2 regions of the Collinsella sp. AF36-3AT genome follow, and region 2 is predicted to be linked to the other one. Evidence: riboswitches for the same ligand, from Rfam matches in the RefSeq annotation. Region 2 holds a riboswitch; the other holds the start of a gene.
What was found. A riboswitch is a leader RNA that binds a small molecule or an ion and turns the genes downstream of it on or off. The one in region 2 is predicted to bind thiamine pyrophosphate.

Region 1: another riboswitch for thiamine pyrophosphate. It lies ahead of thiM (hydroxyethylthiazole kinase); the one in region 2 lies ahead of thiC (phosphomethylpyrimidine synthase ThiC).

What each region holds. Positions count from the first base shown of each region.
Region 1 is NZ_QROZ01000008.1:90,265-101,406, forward strand. Features, by position in the region: gene bsh (choloylglycine hydrolase) at 1-758, opposite strand, end outside; gene DW003_RS07870 (peptide deformylase) at 890-1,309, opposite strand; gene DW003_RS07875 (NCS2 family permease) at 1,503-2,816, shown strand; gene DW003_RS07880 (alpha/beta hydrolase) at 2,954-3,619, shown strand; gene DW003_RS07885 (5-methyltetrahydropteroyltriglutamate--homocysteine S-methyltransferase) at 3,858-4,991, opposite strand; gene DW003_RS07890 (LysR family transcriptional regulator) at 5,147-6,043, opposite strand; gene DW003_RS07895 (HAD-IIB family hydrolase) at 6,054-6,962, opposite strand; TPP riboswitch at 7,140-7,250, shown strand; gene thiM (hydroxyethylthiazole kinase) at 7,302-8,141, shown strand; gene DW003_RS07905 (thiamine-binding protein) at 8,145-8,486, shown strand; gene DW003_RS07910 (thiamine phosphate synthase) at 8,483-9,178, shown strand; gene DW003_RS07915 (patatin family protein) at 9,403-10,272, opposite strand; gene DW003_RS07920 (EAL domain-containing protein) at 10,440-10,697, shown strand; gene DW003_RS07925 (diguanylate cyclase domain-containing protein) at 10,825-11,142, shown strand, end outside.
Region 2 is NZ_QROZ01000003.1:40,625-51,766, reverse strand. Features, by position in the region: gene DW003_RS04055 (Cof-type HAD-IIB family hydrolase) at 1-200, shown strand, start outside; gene polA (DNA polymerase I) at 544-3,294, opposite strand; gene DW003_RS04045 (aminopeptidase) at 3,461-4,858, shown strand; gene DW003_RS04040 (YaaA family protein) at 4,986-5,795, shown strand; gene DW003_RS04035 (hypothetical protein) at 5,819-6,334, opposite strand; TPP riboswitch at 6,398-6,513, shown strand; gene thiC (phosphomethylpyrimidine synthase ThiC) at 6,506-7,840, shown strand; gene thiD (bifunctional hydroxymethylpyrimidine kinase/phosphomethylpyrimidine kinase) at 8,023-8,853, shown strand; gene DW003_RS04020 (GDSL-type esterase/lipase family protein) at 8,914-9,573, opposite strand; gene DW003_RS04015 (TIGR02452 family protein) at 9,652-10,782, opposite strand; gene DW003_RS04010 (Bax inhibitor-1 family protein) at 10,920-11,142, opposite strand, start outside.

The DNA.
Region 1 (11,142 bases), on a different contig from region 2:
GAACGGAACATGCGGACGACGTTTTCGGTCTCGCTGTCTTTTTGCGGGTAATTGGCGTTGAGGTACGCTGCCTTTACAAAACGGCTCGGCGAATAGCAGTCGCCGGGAATGCCGCGCATGCCGGCACCGGCTCCATAGGGCTTAAGCTCGGCGCCACGCCACGTCGCCGTCTGCGGAAAATCGCTTGTGGCGGTGATATAAGTGCGTAGGTTTTCCATATGCCACGGGAAGGTGGGCTGATTGGCAAGGGTGTCGACCGGATCGTCGTATACATGCAGGCCGTCAGCCATCATCTCGACCACGATGCTACGCTGGCTGTCGCCGATAATCCAATGGAGCAGCGACACGCCCAGCCCCTCTCCGGCAGATTTGGCGACAATCACCGTGTCGCGCAGCGCGGCCTCGACCTCATCGACCGTCGAGAACGTCGCTGCCACCCACAGGGGAAACTCATAGGCCGCGATATTGGTCTTGCCGTCGACAGGGTCCTCGGCATACTCGGCATAACCCGGGAAATTGAGACCCGCCACGGCGAGGCCCGCATCGTTGCCGCAGTCGAAGAACATAGGGTAGTTCTTGTAATCGATGCACATACCGATCACCGCGTGTGCCGCTGTCGTGTCGTCGATAAACGAATACGGAATGTGAAACCCGCGCGGCATCACGCGAACCTGTTGGCCGTAGTCAAAGCTCCAGTCGAGGTTGCGGCCCAGATACATGTTGCCGGAATTATCGGTAAATCGAATGCTCGTACACATAGCGCCTCCTAGCTTCACGTTCTCGCTAAGTTCATTGTCACCAAACAAAAAGGCGCTAAACACAAAAGCCCGGACATGACAACAATGTCACGCCCGGACCAAAAACGACGAAGTGCGGTGCTGTGGTCGCCCTAGACAAGCTTGCCAAGACAGTGATCGATCATATGCTGGATCATCTGCGCCTCGAAGCCCACAAAGTCCTGCTTGCGCTCGCGCATCTTGCCGTCGACGATCTGGTCAAAGGCAACCTTGCACTTGATATAGCGCGTGGACTTGGTGACCTCCTCGTGCGTCAGGCAGCTCTCCTCCATCTTGCTGGCGCCCAGGCCAAACACCAGACGGGGGTTGTAGAGCACGTGGGGCTCGCCGGCGTCGTCCAGGTAGACGCAGACCTTCTTGGTAACGCCAATCTGGTTAGCGGCAAGGCAGCCGGCATCGTCGAGCGACTTGATGGTATCGATCAGGTCCTGAGCAACCGACTCGTCCTCGACGGTCGCAACCTCGCAACGCTGGGACAGGATAGCCTCATCGTGGCAAAGCTCTTTAATCATACGTTCCTCCATAGGGGTCGTTGTAACCGCTTAAGTATACGGTACCCACACATTTTCATGCGATAAATACCGTCCGTCTGTTACAAAGCGCCGAACATCAACATGCGAGGAACAGCAAGGTTGTAAAGACGATATAGTAAGTGAGTTCGTGTCAATCGGCCTAAACTCGGGGCCGAACAAGGAAAGGGTATGCATGGACGAACTTTTTCACGTCAGTGAGCGCAAGTCCACAATCGGGACCGAACTTCGCGCTGGACTGACAACATTCCTGGCGATGGCCTACATCATCGCCGTCAACCCCGCAGTGCTCTCGGGCGCTGGCATCGATGCGGGAGCGCTCGCCTGCGCCACCTGCCTGGGCGCCGGCATCATGACCATCTGCATGGGCATCTTCGCCAACCGCCCGCTCGCCTGCGCGTCGGGTCTGGGCATCAACGCCATGATCGCGGGCATCGCCACCACCATGTGCGGCGGCGACTGGCACGTGGCCATGAGCGTTATCTTCCTCGAGGGTATCGTCATCTTGCTGCTCGTCCTATGCGGCCTGCGCGAGGCCATCATGGACGCCATCCCCGTGGTCCTGCGCCACGCCATCTCGGTGGGTCTGGGCCTGTTTATCGCCATGATCGGCCTGTGCGACGCCGGCATCATCACCGCTGGCGCCGGTACGCTCGTCGGCCTGGGCGACATCGCCTCCCCCACCTTTATCGTCGGCATCATCTCCATCGTCGTGACGGTTGCCCTGGCTTCCCGCAACGTGCCGGGCTCGCTGCTCATCGGCATCATCGTCGCCGTTATCGCCGGAATCCCGCTGGGCGTCACCCATGCGCCCGAGGGCCTCATCGCACCGCTCGACTTCTCGACCTTCGGCGCCCCGTTTGCCAGCACTGCCGACGGCAACCTTGCCATCGTGAAGGTCCTGACCGACCCGATGCTGCTCGTCGTTGCCTTCTCGCTGCTCATGAGCGACTTCTTCGACACCATGGGCACCGCGATGGCCGTCGCCAAGCAGGGCGAGTTCTTGACCGAGGACGGCAATGTCGAGGACATCCGTCCCATCCTGGTCGTCGACTCCGTGGCCGCTGCTGCCGGTGGCTTTATGGGCGTCTCCTCCATCACTACCTTCGTCGAGTCCACCTCTGGCGCTGCCGACGGTGGTCGCACGGGCCTCACCTCCGTCACCACCGGCGTGCTGTTCATTCTCGCCGCGTTCTTCTCCCCCATCGTCACCATCGTTTCCAGCGCCGCCACCTGCGGTGCTCTGGTCTACGTTGGCTACCTCATGATGAGCGAGGCCTCCGAGATCGACTGGTCCGACGTGTCGCAGGGTTTCCCGGCGTTCATGATTGTCGCCGGCGTGCCCTTCACCTACTCCATCTCTGCCGGTATTGGCCTGGGCTTTATCGCCTACGTGATCGTCGCGCTCTTTAAGGGCGAGGCCTCCAAGATCAAGCCGCTCATGTGGATCGCAGCCCTCGCCTTCCTCGTCTACTTCTTCGTGGCGTAACGGCATAGTCTGCTAAAGCAAAACAACAAGGCGCGGAATCGCATCGAGCGGCTCCGCGCCTTTCTTTTAGCGTCTGCCCCCGTGCCAGCGTGCGACAATTGAGGCTGTCAATATCACAACACCGAGAGAAGCCTGCCTTGGAAGCGCATCAGAAGCAGATAACCGTTTATTCAGAGTGTGTGGAAGGCGCGCCCGTCATCTACCTCCCCGTGGTTATGGGCGACGGTAGTGAAGTCTACGAGCGCTGCCGAGAGCTCGACTGTCCGCCATTCACCCTTGTCGCCATCGGAGGACTCGATTGGAATCGCGAGTTGAGCCCCTGGGAATGCGACGGAACTATACGAGATGCCGAGCCCTTTGACGGACAGGCTGCTGGTTTTCTTGACGAGTTGTTGAAGCAGATAATCCCCCAGGCCGAATCATCGCTCCCGCAACCGCCCACCTGGCGCGGCGTTGTCGGCTATTCGTTGGCGGGTCTTTTTGCACTGTGGGCACTTTGGCAAACAGATGTCTTTGAGCGCGCGGCGAGTGCATCGGGGTCGCTGTGGTTCCCCGGCTTTATCGACTACGCGCGTGAGCGCACGATGACAGCCACGCCCGACGCCGCTTATCTGTCGCTCGGTAAAAAGGAAACCAAGACGCCCAACCGCATGATGCGGCACGTACTCGACGACACGCGCGCGATGGAAGAGCTGTTTATAGAGCGTGACATTCCAACAACGCTGGAGCTCAACCCCGGCAATCACTTTGCCCAAACTGACCTGCGCATGGCGCGCGGCATCCACTGGATACTGACGCATTAAAAATGGCGTCCACGCGTACATACGCATGGACGCCATTTTTTGATTTAGCTGAACACAACTACTATTCGACAGTCTCCTCGAGTTCAGATACGGCGGGCGTCGAGGACTGGGACATGGATGTCCTTTCATGATGGAAGGGCGATCAGGCATATCGGATAACCTGCCCGAACGATACGATCCGAACCATTGTGCGTGATACGCCATGTCTCGCGCGCGCCGTCACCTGCAAACGGTAAGGTTACTTCCAAACGCGCTCAGCAATGCGCTTGACCAGCGCGATCTTTGCCCACTGTTCGTCCTCGGTCAGTTTGTTGCCAATCTCACAGCTGGCAAAGCCGCACTGGGGCGACAGGTACAGGTTCTCGAGCGGCACATACTTTGCGGCCTCGTGGATACGTTCGACGATAACGTCCTCGTCCTCAAGCTCAGCCGCCTTTGTAGTGATCAGTCCCAGCACCACCTTCTTGCCGGGGGCAACGTACTTGAGCGGCTCAAAACCACCGGCGCGGGGTGTGTCGAACTCCAGATAGAACGCATCGACGTTCTCATGTGCGAACAGGTACGGTGCAATGGGATCGTAACCACCCTCGAAGGCATACGTGGAGTGATAGTTGCCGCGGCACACGTGCGTGTTGATAACCAGATCGTCGGGCTTGCCCGCGATGGCGGCATTGTTGAGCGCCACGCCCAGCTCGCTCACCTTTTGCAGGTCAACCGGGCTCATGCCGGTTTTGGACACAAAGTCGGTATCGCAATAGATGCCCCAGGTGCAGTCATCAAATTGGATGTTGCGACAGCCCGCGGCATACAGGTCGGCGATCACCGTGCGATAAGCGGCTGCAATGGCGTCGGCAAGTTCCTCATCGGTCTTGTAGACGGCGCGCAGACTCTCCTGCTGTCCATCGCAGCGGTCGAGCGTAACCTCCGAGAACGTCTGGATCGGCGCCGGAATGGTTTGACGCGCGACCTGGCCCTCCCCCTCAAGCGCCTTGACAAACTTAAAATGCTCGACGAACGGGTGGTTCTCGCCGCTAATGGGACCGGTAACCACGGCGGTGTCGGCCGTCGTCTCCTCGTCATGGAACATATAACCCGTGCGTGAGGTACGGCGCTCAATGCCGTTAAGGCCCCACATAAAATCGAGGTGCCAGTAGCTGCGGCGGAACTCGCCATCGGTGATCACCTGCAGGCCGGCGGCCTTCTGCTTGGCCACTAAGTCGCGGATGGCCTCGTCCTCGACGGCCTTAAGGCCGGAAGCGTCGAGTTTACCCGCGACATAGGCGGCACGGGCATCCTTTACAGCCTGCGGACGAAGAAAACTGCCGACGATATCGGCACGAAACGGCGCGTTCGGTTGAATCGAAGTGCTCATAGATATCTCCCTTTGCATTGGTTGCTTTACTGGAACAGAGTATGAGCGCTCATATGGTCATCGTAAAATATACGTTTATAACAGTTTGATATAGATGCTTCCTATATCAGTCTGGACTGTCATAAAGAGACTTGAACCGTGCGGAGCACAGCAGCCTAGATATGCTGACGAATCGCGTCGATATAGGCCCGACCGTAGCGCGTGAGCGTCGTGTTCTTGCGCGTGATGATGCCAATCTCCATGTACTCGTCCACGTCGAGCGGAATCGAGATAATGCCGGGGCCGTTGAGCTCGTGGCTGATCACGCCCGAGCATACCGTGTAGCCGTTGAGGCCCATGGCCAAATTGAACAACGTCGCACGGTCGCGCACGCGGATATTTTTGCGACGCTCGAACGTCGAGGTCAGCTCCTCGGAATAGTAAAACGAGTTGTAGCTGCCCTGCTCGTAGGACAGGAACGGGTAGTCTTCCAGATCCTCGAGCGTCACGCTGGAGCGGCCCGCCAGCGGATGGTCGGCGCAGACGAAGACATGCGGCGTGGCGCAGAAGAGCCCTTCGAACACGAGCTCGTTGGCGGCAAGCATGCGCTCGATGACCTCGCGATTGTGCTCCGACAGATACAGGATGCCCAGCTCGCTTTTCATGTGCGCGACATCCTCGATAATCTCGTGGGTCTGCTCCTCGCGCAGGGTAAAGTCGTAGCGCGCGGCATCGAACTCGCGGATCACATCGACAAACGCATTAACGGCAAAGGAATAATGCTGGCAGCTCACACTAAAGTGCGGCACCTGCTCGGACGTGCCTTTGTACTTGCCCTCGAGCAGGTCGGCCTGGTCGAGTACCTGGCGCGCATAGCCCAAGAAGGTCTCGCCCTCCTCGGACACAATGACGCCCTTGTTGGTGCGCTCAAAGATGTGCACACCCATCTCGTTTTCGAGATCGCGGATCGACGCGGTAATCGAAGGCTGCGACACAAAGAGCCGGCGCGAGGCCTCGGTGATGCTGCCGCATTCGGCAACTTTGACGACATACCTGAGCTGCTGAAGCTTCATAGCTTTCTCCCTAGACGTTCGTGACGTCGAAACCCGTCGCATCCATCTGACGCATAAACGGCGGCATCTCCCCCGTCGCGGCACAGGCGGCAATCTGATGCAGAGCCCCGGCGACCGCATCGTCTGCCGCAGCGCCAATATGCCAGCGCGCGGCAGCCGTGACGGCCTCGTTGGCATTGGCGACTGCAACGGAGTTGGGAACGGCATCGATCATGGGCAAATCGTTATCGGAATCGCCAAATACGGCCACCTCATCGGGCGTCAGACCCAAAGCGCGCGCCAGCTCCAGCGCAGCGCAGCCCTTGTCCCAACCGGCCGGAAGGATGTCAAACAGGCGCACACGGTTGTTGGGAAACACAAGCGAGAGTTCCGGCACCTCAGCGGCAACGCGCTCGCGCAGCTCCGCGAGCTCCTCACGTGAACGGGCACTCCAGATATTCGCCTTGAACACCGGTGCATCATCGACAACAGGACGGCACGGAGCCTCTTCGCCTTTGAGCCACGCATTGCCGCCCGACTCCATAGCGCGACGCACACGCTCGGGATTGCTCGTCACGCAGTAGGCATCGTTGCCCCAAAAGTCATCGCCCAGGCTGTAGACTTTTAGAAATGTATCGTTGGTCTCTTGCTCCAGATAGTCGGCCAAACGCATCAGGGCATCGTTGTCGGTCGCGCGCGAAGCGACCGCCTGACCGTCGACAAACATGACCTGGCCGTTGCAGAACGCGCCGGTCGAAAAGCACTCGGAACGATTTTTGAACATCCAGCCCATCGCGGACGGCTGGCGACCCGAAACCGGGCCAAAGTGCAGACCCGCCGCCTGCATGGCATGAATGCCCTCGATGGCATAGTCGCTGGCGCCGTCATGCCCGGCTGGAATCAGCGTATCGTCCATATCGGTCAGCACAAGTTTGATCATAAGGTCCCCTCGGTCATTCTTAATCCCATCCATTGTAACGACCCGCCAATAAGGGACTGCCAATAAGGGACAGGTTTATTTTGGCAGGTTTTATCTGGGAAAATGCGACGCCCCAGTTGCCACCTACCAAAATAAACCTGTCCCTTATTGGCAGGTGCGTTAGTATAGGGAACAACAGATTCGATGCGGGAGTGCCGGCGGTGCAAACCACAAGGCTGAGAGGGCATGGGGCCCAATCCTTTGAACCTGTCAGTTAATGCTGGCGTAGGGAGCATGCCGCCTTTACAGGGGCGCTGTCTATGCACAGCGCCCCTTTTCTATGCCAAGGAGGCATGTGCAGTGATTGATTCGGAACAGCTTAAGCAGCATATGGTCAAGGCCGTGGAGAAGATTCGCGCCACCAATCCGATGGCGGGCTCCATCACCAACACGGTGACGATTGACTTTGTCGCCAACGCACAGCTCGCCGTGGGCGGATCGGCCGCCATGGTCTATCTGCCCGACGAGGGCGAGGCACTCGTTGCCGGCGGCGGCGCCATCTATCTCAACATGGGAACGCTCTTCCCCATCTACGAGCAGACGATTCCCCGCGCGGCCAAGGCGGCACACGACGCCGGCAAGCCCTGGGTGCTCGATCCGGTGGGCCTGGGCATCGGTAGCCTGCGCACCCAGCTGGTCAACGAACTCAAACAGTACAAGCCCGCCATCGTGCGCGGCAATGCCTCCGAGATTATCGCGCTCGCCGGCCTGTGGGGCCTCGAGGGCGAGGCGGCCGATCTGAGCCGCGTACGCGGCGTCGATACCACCGACACGGTCGACGCCGCCCGCGATGCCGCCGTGGCGCTCGCCCGCTACACCGGCGGCGCCGTGGTCGTCTCGGGCGAAGTCGACCTGATTACCGACGGCACGACCGTGGCCAAGTCCCACGGCGGCAGCCCGCTCATGTCCAAGATCACCGGCTGCGGCTGCTCGCAGGGCGGCGTGCTGGCCGTGTACGCCTGCGCCGCCGACCCGTTTACGGCAGCCGTCTGCGGCACCGCCGTCTACAACGTTGCCGGCACGCGTGCTGCCGCCGTTGCCGATGCCCCGGCAAGCTTTAAGGTCGCCTTTATCGACGAGCTCTACCGCGCAACCGCCCAAGACATCGCCGATAACCGACTCGAGCTCGAGGAGGCATAAGCCATGTCCGAGTCCGTAACCAATGCCGGCATGAACACACTCGTCGCCGTGGCCATCGCCCCGTGCGGCACCGGCGACGAGCTGTCCGCCGAGGTCGCCGAGGTCGTGCGCGTCATTCGCGAGAGCGGCCTCCCCAACCGCACCACCTCGATGTTCACCGAGATCGAGGGCGACTGGGACGAGGTCATGCAGGTCGTGCGAGACGCGACCTTTGTGTTGGCGAGCAAGGGCATCCGCACCGAAGTCGTGCTCAAAGCCGATATTCGACCCGGATTTACCGACACCATGACCGGCAAACTTGAGCGCATGGAAGCGCAGATCAAGAAGCAGGAGGAAGCACGATGAGTATCCGCGACAACCTTGATATCTCGGCCTATCTGGTACTCGGCCCCGAAAACACGCTGGGACGTCCCGTGGGCGATGTGGTGGCCCAGGCGCTCGACGCAGGCTTTACCTGCATCCAGGTGCGCTCCAAGGTGGCAAGCGCCCGCGAGATCATCGCGCTGACCGGCGACGCCGCGCAGGCAATCGCACAGGCCGGCAAGACCGGTCAGGTCGCCCTGTTAATCGATGACCGCCTTGACTGCGTGCTTGCCGCGCGCGAGCAGGGCATCGCTGTCGACGGCGTGCACGTGGGCCAGAGTGATATTCCCGTCGAAGTCTGCCGCAAACTTTTGGGCCCCGATGCCATCGTGGGCCTTTCGGCCCGCTGCGAGGAGATGCTCGAGTACGTCAAAACCGCCGACATGAGCCTGGTCGACTATCTTGGCATCGGCCCGCTCCACGAGACCGAGACCAAGCGCGACTGCGGACGCGCGGCCGACGGCTCTATCATTACCAAGAGCTTTGAGGACCTGGCCGCACTCCACGCAGCAGGCCCCGTGCCCATCGTGGTGGGCGGCGGCGTCAAGACGGCCGACCTGCCGCAGCTCAAGGCCACCGGCGTCGACGGCTTTTTCGTGGTGAGCGCCGTCTGCAGTGCCGACGACCCCCACGCCGCGGCCAAGGAGCTCGTCGACACCTGGCAGCAGGCATAGACATAAGCCGAGCAGCTGATTCGCAGCCTCATATCTTCAAGAGCGGAAAGCGCATCCCAGAATGGACGTCCAAACTGGGATGCGCTTTCCGTATAGAGAGCCAGTGGGAAACTGTATCCCAGTCTGAACGCATATTCCGGGATGAACTTTCCGCCACGGGCCTCTCGCGGAAACCGCATCCCATTCCAAACGCCCATTCCGGGATGCGCTTTCCGCTGCAGCCTCTACCCCGCCAGATACGCTTCCAACGCCGGCAAAGTCGCCTCCGCATCGCGACGGCCGATCTGATAGATGCGCTCGAGCTCATCAGGCTCGCGGCACAGCGACGGCACCTTTACCGATTCACTCGGCCGCACCACAAAGACCTCGCCAGCGGCCTCGCGACGCGCCAGGTCATCGAGCGTGGCATTGTAGACCTCATGCCGATGCTCAAGCGCTGCGACAAACTCCGGGTAGTGACGGAACACACGCCGCAACATGGGCATTACGCTGTTGGGCTGCTTTACAAAGCCCGCCGGTTGCGTCAGCACCACCACGTTGCGGTCATAGCCCTGCGCAAACAGCCATGCGCTGGGAATAGAATCAGCCACGCCACCATCCAAATACTTACGCCCCTCAATGGCGACAGGACGCGTTGCCACGGGAATCGCCGACGAGGCGCGGATCCACTCGATATCGCGCTCGTCGCCATAGGGCAGATCATGGTAGACCGCCTCGCCCGTCTCGATATCGGTACACACGCACGTAAACCGCATGGAGCAGGCACGATATGTCTCCAAATCGATGGGATCGCGCTCGATGGGCACCTCGTGATAGGCAAAATCGGCATTGAACATATCGCCGGTCCGCAGCCAGCTTGCTACACCCGCATAGCGCTTGTCGGCACAATAGGCCTTGTTATAGCGAATGGCGCGGCCGATCTGGCGCGATTTAAAATTGTAGCCAAACGCCGCGCCCGCCGAGACACCCACCATATGGTCGCAGGTCAAACCGTGCTCCATCCAAACGTCGAGCACGCCCGCCGTATACATACCGCGGTAGCCGCCTCCCTCGAGCGCGAGCCCCACCGTGCGCGTCGTATCCGGCTGTGCCATGCGACCATCTCCGTTCCTGCGTTTAAAACCGGGACAAGTATACCCGTCAACATATAGCGTCTCAGTCGCATTTTTATCGAACATCGCATCGTCGCGCTACCGCTTGTCGAATAATAGCCGCCCACAGTATGTGCACCCATATCCCCGCTCTCGAGGAAAGCGGCTTTATGGTGACGCTCGACAAGCACATTTGGCAGATTGCGCCCACCGACCGCGATCAAGGCCGCAGTACGCAAATCATTTCATCGATGCTCGAAATGGCGCAGTCGCTCCATCTGCCCGTCGAGGTCGAAGGCGTCGAGACAAATGAGCAGGCGAACATGCTACGACAAATGGGCGCCCGCTACGCTCAGGGCTTCCTCTACTACCGCCCCATGCCGGCGAAGGATTTTGAGGCATTGCTCGATGGTGGCAATAACAACTGATACGCTCGCGTGCAAAACGCCACCGCCGAAGGAAGCATTTGTCCCCATTGGCTAACTTATATCCCCAATTCAAACCGAATTGGGGATATAATACAAACCGTTGTTCTGCCCAAGGAGGTTATCCATCATGAACGAGTCGTACCGCATGGGCGAGCAATCGATTATTGCCTATCTTCAGCGACTTGCGAATGGCATCTCGACCGCCGAACTCGATGTTGCCGCACTGCCTGCTGAGCTACGCGCCGTTGGTGAGCAACTGCAAAAGACGCATGCCATCCTGCAACAAGAGCGCCAGCTGCTTGAACGCAACGCCTATATCGATCCGCTCACCAACTTGGGCAACCGCAACGGATTCGACCGTCACGTCGAGCAACTCTGGCGCAAAGGCGACCCCTTCACCTGCGCCTATATTGACATCGACCATCTCAAGCATTGCAATGATAGG
Region 2 (11,142 bases):
AGCACCTGGGCATCGATATTGCCGATGCTGCCGCCGTGGGCGACACCTACAACGACATCCCCATGCTCGAGCGCGTCGGGCACAGCTTTATCGTGGACAATGCCGAGGAGCACATGAACGCGCACGCCAAGTGGCGCATTCCGAGCAACAACGACGGGGGCGTACTGACGCTCATCGACGCCATCTTGGCGGCTCGGTAGCCGTCCCATCGGGCCTGGCCGGGCGGCACGGGATAACTTTTCGCTCGGTCAGGTCCTGCGCAAGACGAAAGCCACATTAAGTGGCTTTCTTTGCGTGCGGAATCTACGAAAAGTTAACCCGTGCCGCCCGGCCAGGCCCTAGGTTTACTTTCCTGCCGCCAGGATGGCGTCTTGAGTGTCTAGATACTTAGCTGAAATGATTTGAGCAGAGGGGAGCTCCTTGTTGGAAGGGGCTCCCCTCTGTTTTGGTTACTGTGGGACAAATTAATCAGTAGTGTTTGTCCCAAATCTTAAGTATGTGGGGGCTTGCGTCTTGGGCGAGCTTGCCTTACCGAGTGCTTTCCTATTTCGCGTCGGCCCAGGTTATGCCGGTGCTGGCTTCGGCGATCAACGGTACGCGGAGGTCTACTACGTGTTCCATGACGTCGCGGACCATCGCGGTGAGCGCCTCGACCTCATCCACTGGGCACTCAAAGTCCAGTTCGTCGTGCACCTGCAAGATCATGTGAGCGGCAAAACCCTCTTCTTCCAGGCGACGGCTTACGCGGGCCATGGCGATCTTGATGATGTCGGCGGCGGTTCCCTGCATGGGGTGGTTCATGGCCGTGCGCTCACCAAAGCCACGGAGTTGCGGGTTTTTGGCCTTGAGCTCCGGAATATGGCGACGGCGGCCATACATGGTCTCGGCGTAGCCCGTCTGCTTGGCGCGCGCCACCACGTTGTCGAGGAACGTACGCACGCCCGGGTAGGCCTCGTAGTAGCGGTCAATCATGTCGCGCGCCTCGGCCATCGAGATATGCAGCGACTGCGACAGGCCGTAGGCCTGCTGACCGTACACGATGCCAAAGTTCACGGCCTTGGCGCGACTGCGCAGGTCGGGCGTTACCTCGGACACCGGCACACCAAATACGCGCGCCGCCGTCTCGGCATGGAAGTCCTCGCCCTCGTTAAAGGCGCGCACCAAGTGCTCGTCACCCGAGAGATGTGCCAGCAGACGCAGCTCTATCTGCGAGTAGTCCACCGCCAAAAAGACGCTTCCCTCGCCTGCCGAAAACGCCGTCTTGACGGTACGGCCCAGCTCCGAGCGCGTCGGGATGTTCTGCAGGTTCGGGTCGCTCGAGGACAGACGCCCCGTTGCCGTGATGGTCTGGTTGTACGTGGTGTGCACGCGACCGTCACCACGGCGCAGCGGGCCCAGCGTATCCAGATAGGTGGACTTGATCTTAGACTTCTCACGCCAGTCCAAGATCAGACGCACGATTTCGTGGTCGCGGGCAAGGTCGCTCAACACCTTGGCGTTGGTCGAATAGTAGCCGCGCTTAGTCTTCTTGAGGCCCTTGGTCGGAAGCCCCATCACATCAAAGAGCACATGCGACAGCTGCATGGGACTGCCAATATTAAAGGTCTCGTCACCCGCTAGGTCGCGAATGCTGCGCTCGACCTCGGTGATCTGGGTCGCCAGGCCCTCGGACAGATTACGCAGGCGGTCGGGATCCACGAGCATGCCCGCGCGCTCCATCTTGGCAAGCACCGGCACGAGCGGCATCTCGATGCCATCGAACACGTTGGCAGCGTTCTCACGGGCCATGCGGTCGCGCAGCGGCGCCACGAGCGTCAGCGTCAGGGCCGCAGTGCGGGCAGCGGGAACAGGAGCGTGCTCGCCGGCACCCTCCGCGCCGCGCGCCGCAGGCAGCGCCATCTGCAGATAGGTATCAGCCAGATACGCCTCATCAAACTCGGAGCGGTCGGAATCCAGCAGGTAGGCGGCGACCACGGTATCGAAGATGCGCGTGGAATCGACGGCCAGCGGATCCATGAGCTCGGGCTCAGAAGAATCAATGGGCGAAAGCTCATGCAGCAGCGCCTTCATATCCGGGCTCGCCACACGGCCCTCCATAAACAGGCGCGCGAGCACGCCAGCGATCACGCCGTGAGCAACGTTGAAGCCATCGACCACGGCAGGCGATGCGCCGTCGCCCTCCTCGAGCGCAAACAGCCCCTTGGACGTCGCCAGCCACAGCGTACGCGTTAGGCCAAAAAGCGCGCCCTCCTCCTTGTCGTCGTCCACCACGGCGGCGACCCACTCGCCGGCATCAATCGCGCGAGCGATCTCGGCGGCAGCGGCGGCAAGCGCCTCGGCATCGCCGGCGGCGGCACGCGAAACGGCAGGCATCTCAAACGCGCTGGCAGCGGCCGCAGCCCCACCCTCGCCGCCAATCAGCGAGAGGAAACGGTTCTGCATGGCCGTGATGCCGAGCGTGCCCAGCGCCGCGGACACCTCGTCGGCAGAAAACGCCGGGAAGGACGTTGCGTCAAAGTCAAGCTCGACAGGCGCATCGGTGCGAATGGTTGCAACCTTGCGGCTCAGCAGCGCATCGTCGATATGTGCACGCAGGTTCTCGCCCATCTTGCCCTTGACCTCGTCGGCATGCGCGATAACCTCGTCCAGGCTGCCGTACTGCGCGATGAGCGCGCTCGCCTTTTTGGGGCCGATGCCCGGCACGCCGGGAATGTTGTCGGACGTATCGCCCTTCAGGCCGTAAAAATCGGGCACGAGCGCCGGTGTAATGCCGTGATACAGGTCGTCCACGCTCTCGGGCGTCATAATCGCCACGTCGGACAGGCCTTTGCGGGTCGAGACCACGTTGACGTGCTCGGTCACGAGCTGATACATGTCGCGGTCGCCGGTCACCAGCAGCATGTCGCAGCCGGCCTCCTCGCCCAGGCGCGCCATGGTGCCCAGGATATCGTCGCCTTCCCAGCCCTCGGACTGCAAAATCGGCACGTTGAGCGCGGCGAGCAGCTCCTTAATCATGGGGAACTGCGCGTGCAAGTCGGGGTCCATGGGCGGGCGTTGCGCCTTATACTGCGGCAGCATCTCCATGCGCACGCGCGGTTTGCCCTTGTCAAACGCCACGACCACACCGTCGGGGTTAAAGGCATCGATCATCTTAAGAAACATGTTCAGAAAGCCAAAGATCGCGTTGGTGGGGCGACCGTCCGGCGCGTTCATGGTCGGCGGCACGGCGTGGAAGGCGCGGTGCATGAGCGAGTTGCCGTCGATAACGGCAAAAGTGCGGCGCTTGTCAGACATATTGAATACCTCGCTTTAGGCTGGGCACGGTTTGCTCACACCAGTTTACACGCTCCCTGCCCCGCGGCCACCGCACATCAAGCTCCCCCGCCACCGTGAGCCCGCGCGTGATACGATGGCTCACGGTACATCAACCAGCACGATCGATCCGAAAGGAGCCTGCGTCATGGAGCGTCCCTGCGCATGGAAAAAGTACACGCCACAGCAAGTCGAGGAGCTCGAGGAGCTTTGCCGCGGCTATAAGCAGTTTTTGAGCGAGAACAAGACCGAGCGCCTGTGCGTCAAGACCGGCATCAAGATGGCCGAGGAGGCGGGATACGTCGACCTGGAGACCGTGATCGCCGAAGGCCGCGAGCTCAAGGCAGGCGACAAGGTGTACGCCGCCAACCACGGCAAGGACCTTATGCTCGTCAACCTGGGCACCGCCCCGCTCGAGCAGGGCTTTAACATCCTGGGCGCCCACGTGGACTCGCCGCGCCTGGACCTTAAGCAGAATCCCGCCTTCGAGGCCGGCGACATGGCCTACCTCGACACGCACTACTACGGCGGCGTCAAGAGCTACCACTGGGTCGCTTCCCCGCTCGCGCTCGTAGGCGTCATCTGCAAAAAGGACGGCACCACCGTCGACATCAACATCGGCGACAAGGCCGACGATCCGGTCTTTACCATCTCCGACCTGCTGATCCACCTCTCGAGCGAGCAGATGGCCAAGCCCGCCAAGGACGCCGTCGACGCCGAGATCCTCGACGTGATCGTGGGCGGCCGCCCCGTCAAGTTTGACGAGGACGACAAAGACGCTCCCAAGGAGCCCGTCAAGCAGATGTTCCTGGATATCCTCAAGGAGCAGTACGATGTCGAGGAGGAGGACTTCCTCTCCGCCGAGATCGAGGTCGTGCCCGCCGGCCCGGCCCGCGACATGGGCCTCGACCGCTCCATGATTCTGGGCTATGGCCACGACGACCGCGTCTGCGCCTATCCGTCCATGCTCGCCCAGATCAATGTGGCAGACGTCGAGCGCACGAGCATCACGCTCATCGTCGACAAGGAGGAGATCGGCTCCGTGGGTGCCACCGGCATGACGAGCCGCTTCTTCGAGAACACCGTCGCCGAGATCATGACGCTCGCCGGCGAGGATAGCCCGCTGGCCCTGCGCCGTGCACTCGCCCACAGCCGCATGCTCTCCTCCGACGTGTCCGCCGGCTTCGACCCGGGCTACGCCGGCAAGTTCGAAACCAAGAACGCAGCCTTCATGGGTCGCGGCCTGTGCTTCAACAAGTACACGGGCAGCCGCGGCAAGGGCGGTTCCAACGACGCAGATGCCGAGTATGTGGCCCTCATCCGCGACATCATGGACGAGGCGGGCGTTGACTTCCAGACCTGCGAGCTCGGCCGCGTCAACGCAGGTGGCGGCGGCACCATCGCCTACATCATGGCCAAGTACGGCATGAACGTCATCGACTCCGGCGTTGCCGTCCTGTCCATGCACGCCCTGTGGGAGGTCGCCAACAAGGCCGATATCTACGAGGCCTACCGCGGCTACAAGGCCTTCATCGAGCGCGCCTAACCAACCCTCGTAAAACGAGCCCAGCCAGCCCTTCATAACTTGCGGTGAAATACGGACTAAACTGGCCCATAAACGGCCAAAACAGACCGTATTCCACCGCAACTTCCTTTTTAGCAGAGGAGAGTCCATGCTGCAGATCATCATTTCGCCCGCCAAGCAGATGCGCGCGGCCCAAGATGCTTTTGAAGTTCAGGGGATTCCGCCCTTTGCGCGCGAGACCGCCCAGCTGCACCATGCGCTCTTGGACATCGAACGAACCGAAGGCGACAGCGGCCTACGAGCTCTGTGGAACGTCAGCGACAAGCTGCTGGCCCTTTGTCTCGACATTTTGCATGAGTTCGAGCCCATCTTGGGAAACGACGATCTTGCCGATTCCGGTATCGCGCGCCGCATCTCCCCTGCCATCATGTCCTATCACGGCATTCAGTACCAGAGCATGTCGCCCGAGGTGATGGATTCCGCGCAGCTCGCATGGCTGCAAGACCATCTATGGATCCTCTCGGGCCTTTACGGATGCGTACGCCCCTTTCATGCCGTTGAACCGTATCGGCTGGAGATGGGCGCAAAGCTTGCCGTCGACGATACCCGAGACCTCTACGCGTTTTGGGGCGACAAGCTCGCGCGGGCTATCGCCCCGGCAGGTTCAAACACCACAATCGTCAACCTCGCCAGCGTAGAGTATGCCAAAGCCGTTCTGCCCCACCTCGCGGGCGACGCCACGGCCGTCACATGCCTCTTTGGCGAGGGTATCCGCAACGGCAAGCCCATCCAACGGTCGACCGCCAGCAAAAAGGCGCGCGGCTCCATGGTGCGGTGGATGGCGGAAAACAAGCTCGAGGATGAAAGTGAACTTACCGCATTCAACATCGGCTATCGGCACATCCCCGAGCTTTCAGACAAAAACACCCTGGTTTTCATGAACGCGCAGGCACAATAGGCCCGCCGTTTCCAAACACCCCATTACTCCGCCAAGCCATCGGCCTTTGCAATCTCGCTCGTCGAGCCATCTTGGTAGGTAATCCTAATGTGCTCTACGTCGGATACCGTAACGCCCGACGGAGGTTCCAGACGCCATTCCGTCAGGGCGATATCCATGGTCGTGGGCACATCTCCTTGATCTTTGAGCTTCACCGTGAGCGTTTTGAGCGCCGCGTCAAACGTCACGCGTTCGATTTCTTCACCTGGAATGGACCCACCACTCAGCTGCAGCTGGACAAATCCATCGCACGGATACCAATAGTCGCCCGGCGCGACCACCGTATTACCGCCAGTGACCTTCACCGTCATGATCGGCAGGGCATCGTCGGCCTCAAACTCCCAGGAAGCGCCGCCGCGACCACCAAACGTCCAGATACAACAGGCAACCACCATCACGACAAGGATCGCAAAACCAATTGCGACCAGTCCATGATGGGCACGGCCCTCCTCGGCCGATACATCCCATTGCGTCTCTCGATATAGATGCTTGTCTTCCATGTTCGCCTCCCCATGGGCATGCTCATCGCGTCAATCGTACCCATTCAGGCTATACTTGAGCCCACCACATAAACGGGGAGCTTGCAGGACAAGACGGCAGGCTGAGACTGGGCGCGCCCGCCCTGACCCGCAAACCTGATATGGGTAATGCCAACGAAGGGAGCCGTGCCAATGAGCACACAGACCGAGCCCAAGCTCGTCACGCAAATCGACTTCGCCCGCGCCGGGCAGATCACGCCGCAGATGAAGGAGGTTGCCGAGCGCGAGCATCGCGACCCCGAGTACATCCGCGAGCGCGTGGCAGACGGCCGCATCGCCATTCCCGCCAACATCGTGCACATCAAAAAGGGCATGCGCGCCTTTGGCGTCGGTGAGGGCCTGTCCACCAAGGTCAATGTGAACTTGGGCATCTCGGGCGACAAGGCCGATGCCGCCGAGGAATGGAAGAAGGTCAAGATTGCCGAGGACTTTGGCGCCGACGCCATCATGGACCTCTCCAACTCGGGCAAGACACGCCAGTTCCGCCAGCAGCTCATCGACGAGACGCCGCTCATGGTGGGCACCGTCCCCATGTACGACGCCATCGGCTACATGGAAAAGCCACTGGTCAAGCTGACCAAGGACGACCTGTTCGAGGTCGTGCGCGCGCATGCCGAGGACGGCGTGGACTTTATGACCATCCACTGCGGCATCAACAAGTCGGTCACCAAGACCTTTAAGGAGACCGGCCGCCTGATGAACATCGTGAGCCGCGGCGGCTCACTGCTGTTTGGCTGGATGGAGGTCACCGGTAACGAGAACCCGTTCTATGAGTTCTACGACGAGTTGCTCGAGATTTGCCACGAGTACGACGTGACGATTTCGCTCGGCGACTCCTGCCGCCCGGGCTGCCTCTACGATTCCAACGACGCCACCGAGACCGCTGAGATGATCGAGCTGGGCAAGCTGTGCAAGCGCGCTTGGGCCGCCGGCGTCCAGGTCATGGTCGAGGGCCCGGGTCACATGGCGCTCGACGAGATCGCCGCCAACATGAAGCTACAGAAGCGCCTGTGCCACAACGCCCCGTTCTATGTGCTCGGGCCGCTGGTGACCGATATCGGCGTAGGTTACGACCACATCACCGCTGCCATCGGCGGCGCCATCTCCGCCAGCTCCGGTGCCGACTTCCTGTGCTACGTGACACCGGCAGAGCACCTATGCCTGCCTAACGCCCAGGATGTGCTCGACGGCCTCATGGCCACCAAGATCGCCGCACACGCCGCCGACATCGCCAAAAAGGTGCCCCACGCCCGCGACATGGACGACAAGATGGGCCAGGCACGCCGCAAGCTCGACTGGGACGCCATGTGGAAGTGCGCGCTCGACCCGGTTACGGGTAAGAAGCGCTACGAGGAGTCCCCCGCCGCCACCGAGGGCACTTGCACCATGTGTGGCAAGATGTGCGCCGTCCGCACCGTCAACAAGATCTTCGAGGGCACCACGATCGACCTCGGCATGGAGGACTAGCCCTGTCGCCGCGGCCGCTTCTGGCGGCGAGTTGGTGCCTGTCAATTGTTGACGTGTGAACATTTGCTTGCATTTGCGTAAAGATTGCACCGCCCGCCCGGGATCGGCATACAGCCGGCCCGGGCATCTTTATAATGCTGGCTTATAGACCCATTTGATTCCGACCGAACAAGGGAGCGAACATGGATCGTAGTAAGGTACCTGCCGTCCTGTCCATCGCGGGATCCGATTCCAGCGGCGGCGCCGGCATTCAGGCCGACATCAAGACCATCACGGCGCACCGCCTGTATGCCGAGACGGCCATCACCGCCATCACCGCACAGAACACCCTGGGCGTCACCGCCGTGCAGAACATCTCCCCGAATATTGTCGCGGCGCAGATCGATGCCGTTTTTGACGATATCCGCCCCAACGCCGTCAAGATTGGCATGGTTTCCTCTGCCGAAATTATCGATGTTATCGCCGACCGCCTGAGCGCTTGGAACGCGACAAACGTGGTAGTCGACCCCGTCATGGTAGCCACCTCGGGCGCACGGCTGATTGCCGAAGATGCCGCCGAGGCGCTCACCCGCCGCCTGTTCCCGTTGGCAACGGTCATCACGCCCAATATTCCCGAGGCCATGGCCCTGCTCGATTACGAAGTCGATTCCGAGCGCACGCAGCAAAATGCCGCCATGCTTCTCACCCGCCGCTTTGGATGCGCGTCCCTCGTTAAGGGCGGGCATTTCGTCAACGAGGCCAACGATGTGCTAGCAGAGCCCGCGCCACTCGATGACGAGGGCAACCATCTGGGAGATCCACTCACCACGTGGTTCCGCCACAAGCGCATCGAGACCGGCAACACGCATGGCACCGGCTGCACGCTCTCGTCCGCCATCGCCTGCGCGCTGGCCCAGGGCATGGATCTTGCCGATGCCGTCAACGCCGGCAAGGCATACCTGACAGGCGCTCTGGCCGCCGGCTTTGACATGGGCAAAGGTTCCGGCCCCGTCAACCACATGTGGCAGTATTAAGATTCGCAGCCCAAGCCACCGCAAAGGGGACAGACACCTTTGCGGTGGCTTGGGATCGCACTACTCACCGAGCATCTCTTGGAGCTTGGCTGCCACGGCGTGACCCAGGCTCTCGTGGCTTTCGGGCATCATATGCAGATAGTCGATATCGCCCGGCTCGGCAAAGTCGGCGGCATTCAAAAAGTCGCAGCCAAACTGCTCAGCCACATGCGCGTAGTACTCACCAAAATGTTCCGAGGCTTCTACGGAATGCTCGTCAAAGTCGGTCATATATACGTCGGCGATCTGCGGCTTAATCTTGATAGGTGCCATCAGCAGAATCCGTGGGCAGGGCGCGGCATCGGTCCAGGCAAACGCACGGACGGCGCGAATCAGCGCCATGGCGCCACGGGCGATATCGGAAGCCGTCACGTTAAAGACCGTCTTACAGTCGTTGGTGCCCAGCATGATCACAATGGCGTCCAGCGGCTTATGGGCCTCGAGCAGCATCGGAAGCGCGCGAATGCCGTTGAGGTTAGTGTCCAGGTGGCACATATCGTCGCGCACCGTCGTGCGGCCGTTGAGCCCCTCCTCAATCACATGCCAGCCCTCGCTCAGGTCACGCTGCGCCACGCCGCACCAGCGTACATCCTGTGCATAGCGTACCGCGGTGCCATCGCGCATACCAGCCGGATCATAGCCATAGGTGTTGCTGTCGCCAAAGCACATAACGTTTTTCATCGTAAGCTCCCCACTCAATAAAAAGCCGACGGAAGCAGCCTCTCCCGTCGGCTCGACCTATCTGTCAGCACGTACCGATTACAGGTACTTGCGCCAATCGTCCTCGTCCTCATCGTCCTCGGCAGCGGCCTGAGCCTGCTCGGCGGCACGGGCGGCCGCAGCGCGGGCGGCAACCTGGGCATAGGACTCCTCGTTGCGCTCGGGGAAGCTTGCCAACACATGCTCGAACTTGGCGAAGTCCTCATCCCAGCGCGTAGAGGGCACAGCAAAGAAGACCTGCTTGACCTTGAAGTCGCCCGATGCGAGCTCCTTGCGGAAAATCTCGGCCACGGCCTCGGCATCAAAACCGTTGTTGTCGCAGCCCCAAGCGCCCAGTACGAGCTTCTCGCGATCCAGCTCGTCGCAGATGGCGAGCACAAAGCGGATACGCTCGCGCAGCGCGTCCAGCAGTGCATCGTCGCTCACGCGGTACTCCTGGCGTGCGCGCTTGGCATTGGGCGCGGCGGCCACGATCACATCGGCATACGCATGCACGTGGTTGCGGTCAAAACGCACCGCAGGCACTACCAGCGCACGGTTGCGGTAGAGCTCGCAGTTGATATTGCGGCGACGGTTCTCGCCATACCACTTGCGCTGCTTGTCGAGCACGTTGTACAGATACGAATCGGCGCAGAGCGTAGCCTCCTGGCCCAGATAGCCCTGGATGTAGCCGCCACCCGGGTTGGTGAACGAGGCAAAGGCGAGCACTGCCATGTCGCAGAACTGCGCATAGCCACGGCCGTTGTCCAGAATGGCCTGCGTGGCGGAGGCATCAAGCACGGTGACCTCGGGCAGGGTCGGAGCGGACTCCTCGGCAGGCGCGGACTCGGTCTCTGCGGGTTCCTCGGCAGGCGCAGACTCGTCCGTGACCTCGGTCTCGACGGACGCAACCTCAGCGGCCTCGACCTCGGCGGACTCAGACTCCTCGGCAACCGGCTCCTCGGCAGCCGCAGCCGCTTGGGCCTTGGCCTTCATCGCCGCGACAAAGCCGGCAGGCATACCGTCGAATTCGCGAACGCCGGCAAGCGAGCGCTCGATATCCTTGGCACACGCCTCGGACACAGCCGCCACGTGGCGCTCGGCGGCCTTTGCGCGAGCCTCACGCTTGGGGTTGGACTGTCCCGCGCGGTTGGGCCTGCGGTTACGGTTCCTGTTGTCGACATCTGCCATGAGTGGTCACCTTTCCTGTCGCTGCCGCTTTCGGTTTTTCCCATCCATGATACCCCGCCACGTACAAAAAAGACGGCCCCGAAGGACCGCCTTTCGCATTGATTTACGCACGCGGCAAGCACCGCTGCAACTCGCCGCTAGTCGCGACGACCAAGGATATTCAGGATACGCAGGAACACGTTGATGATATCCACGAACAGGTTGGACGCCATGAGCACGGCGTTGGGCAGCGTGGGCGGCACCGTCGTGGCCACATAGGTGTCGTAGCCAATAAAACCGGCGAACACCACGATCACGATCAGGTCGGTAATAGACTGCGAAACACCCATAAACATCAGCACGATCTCGACCAGGATCGTG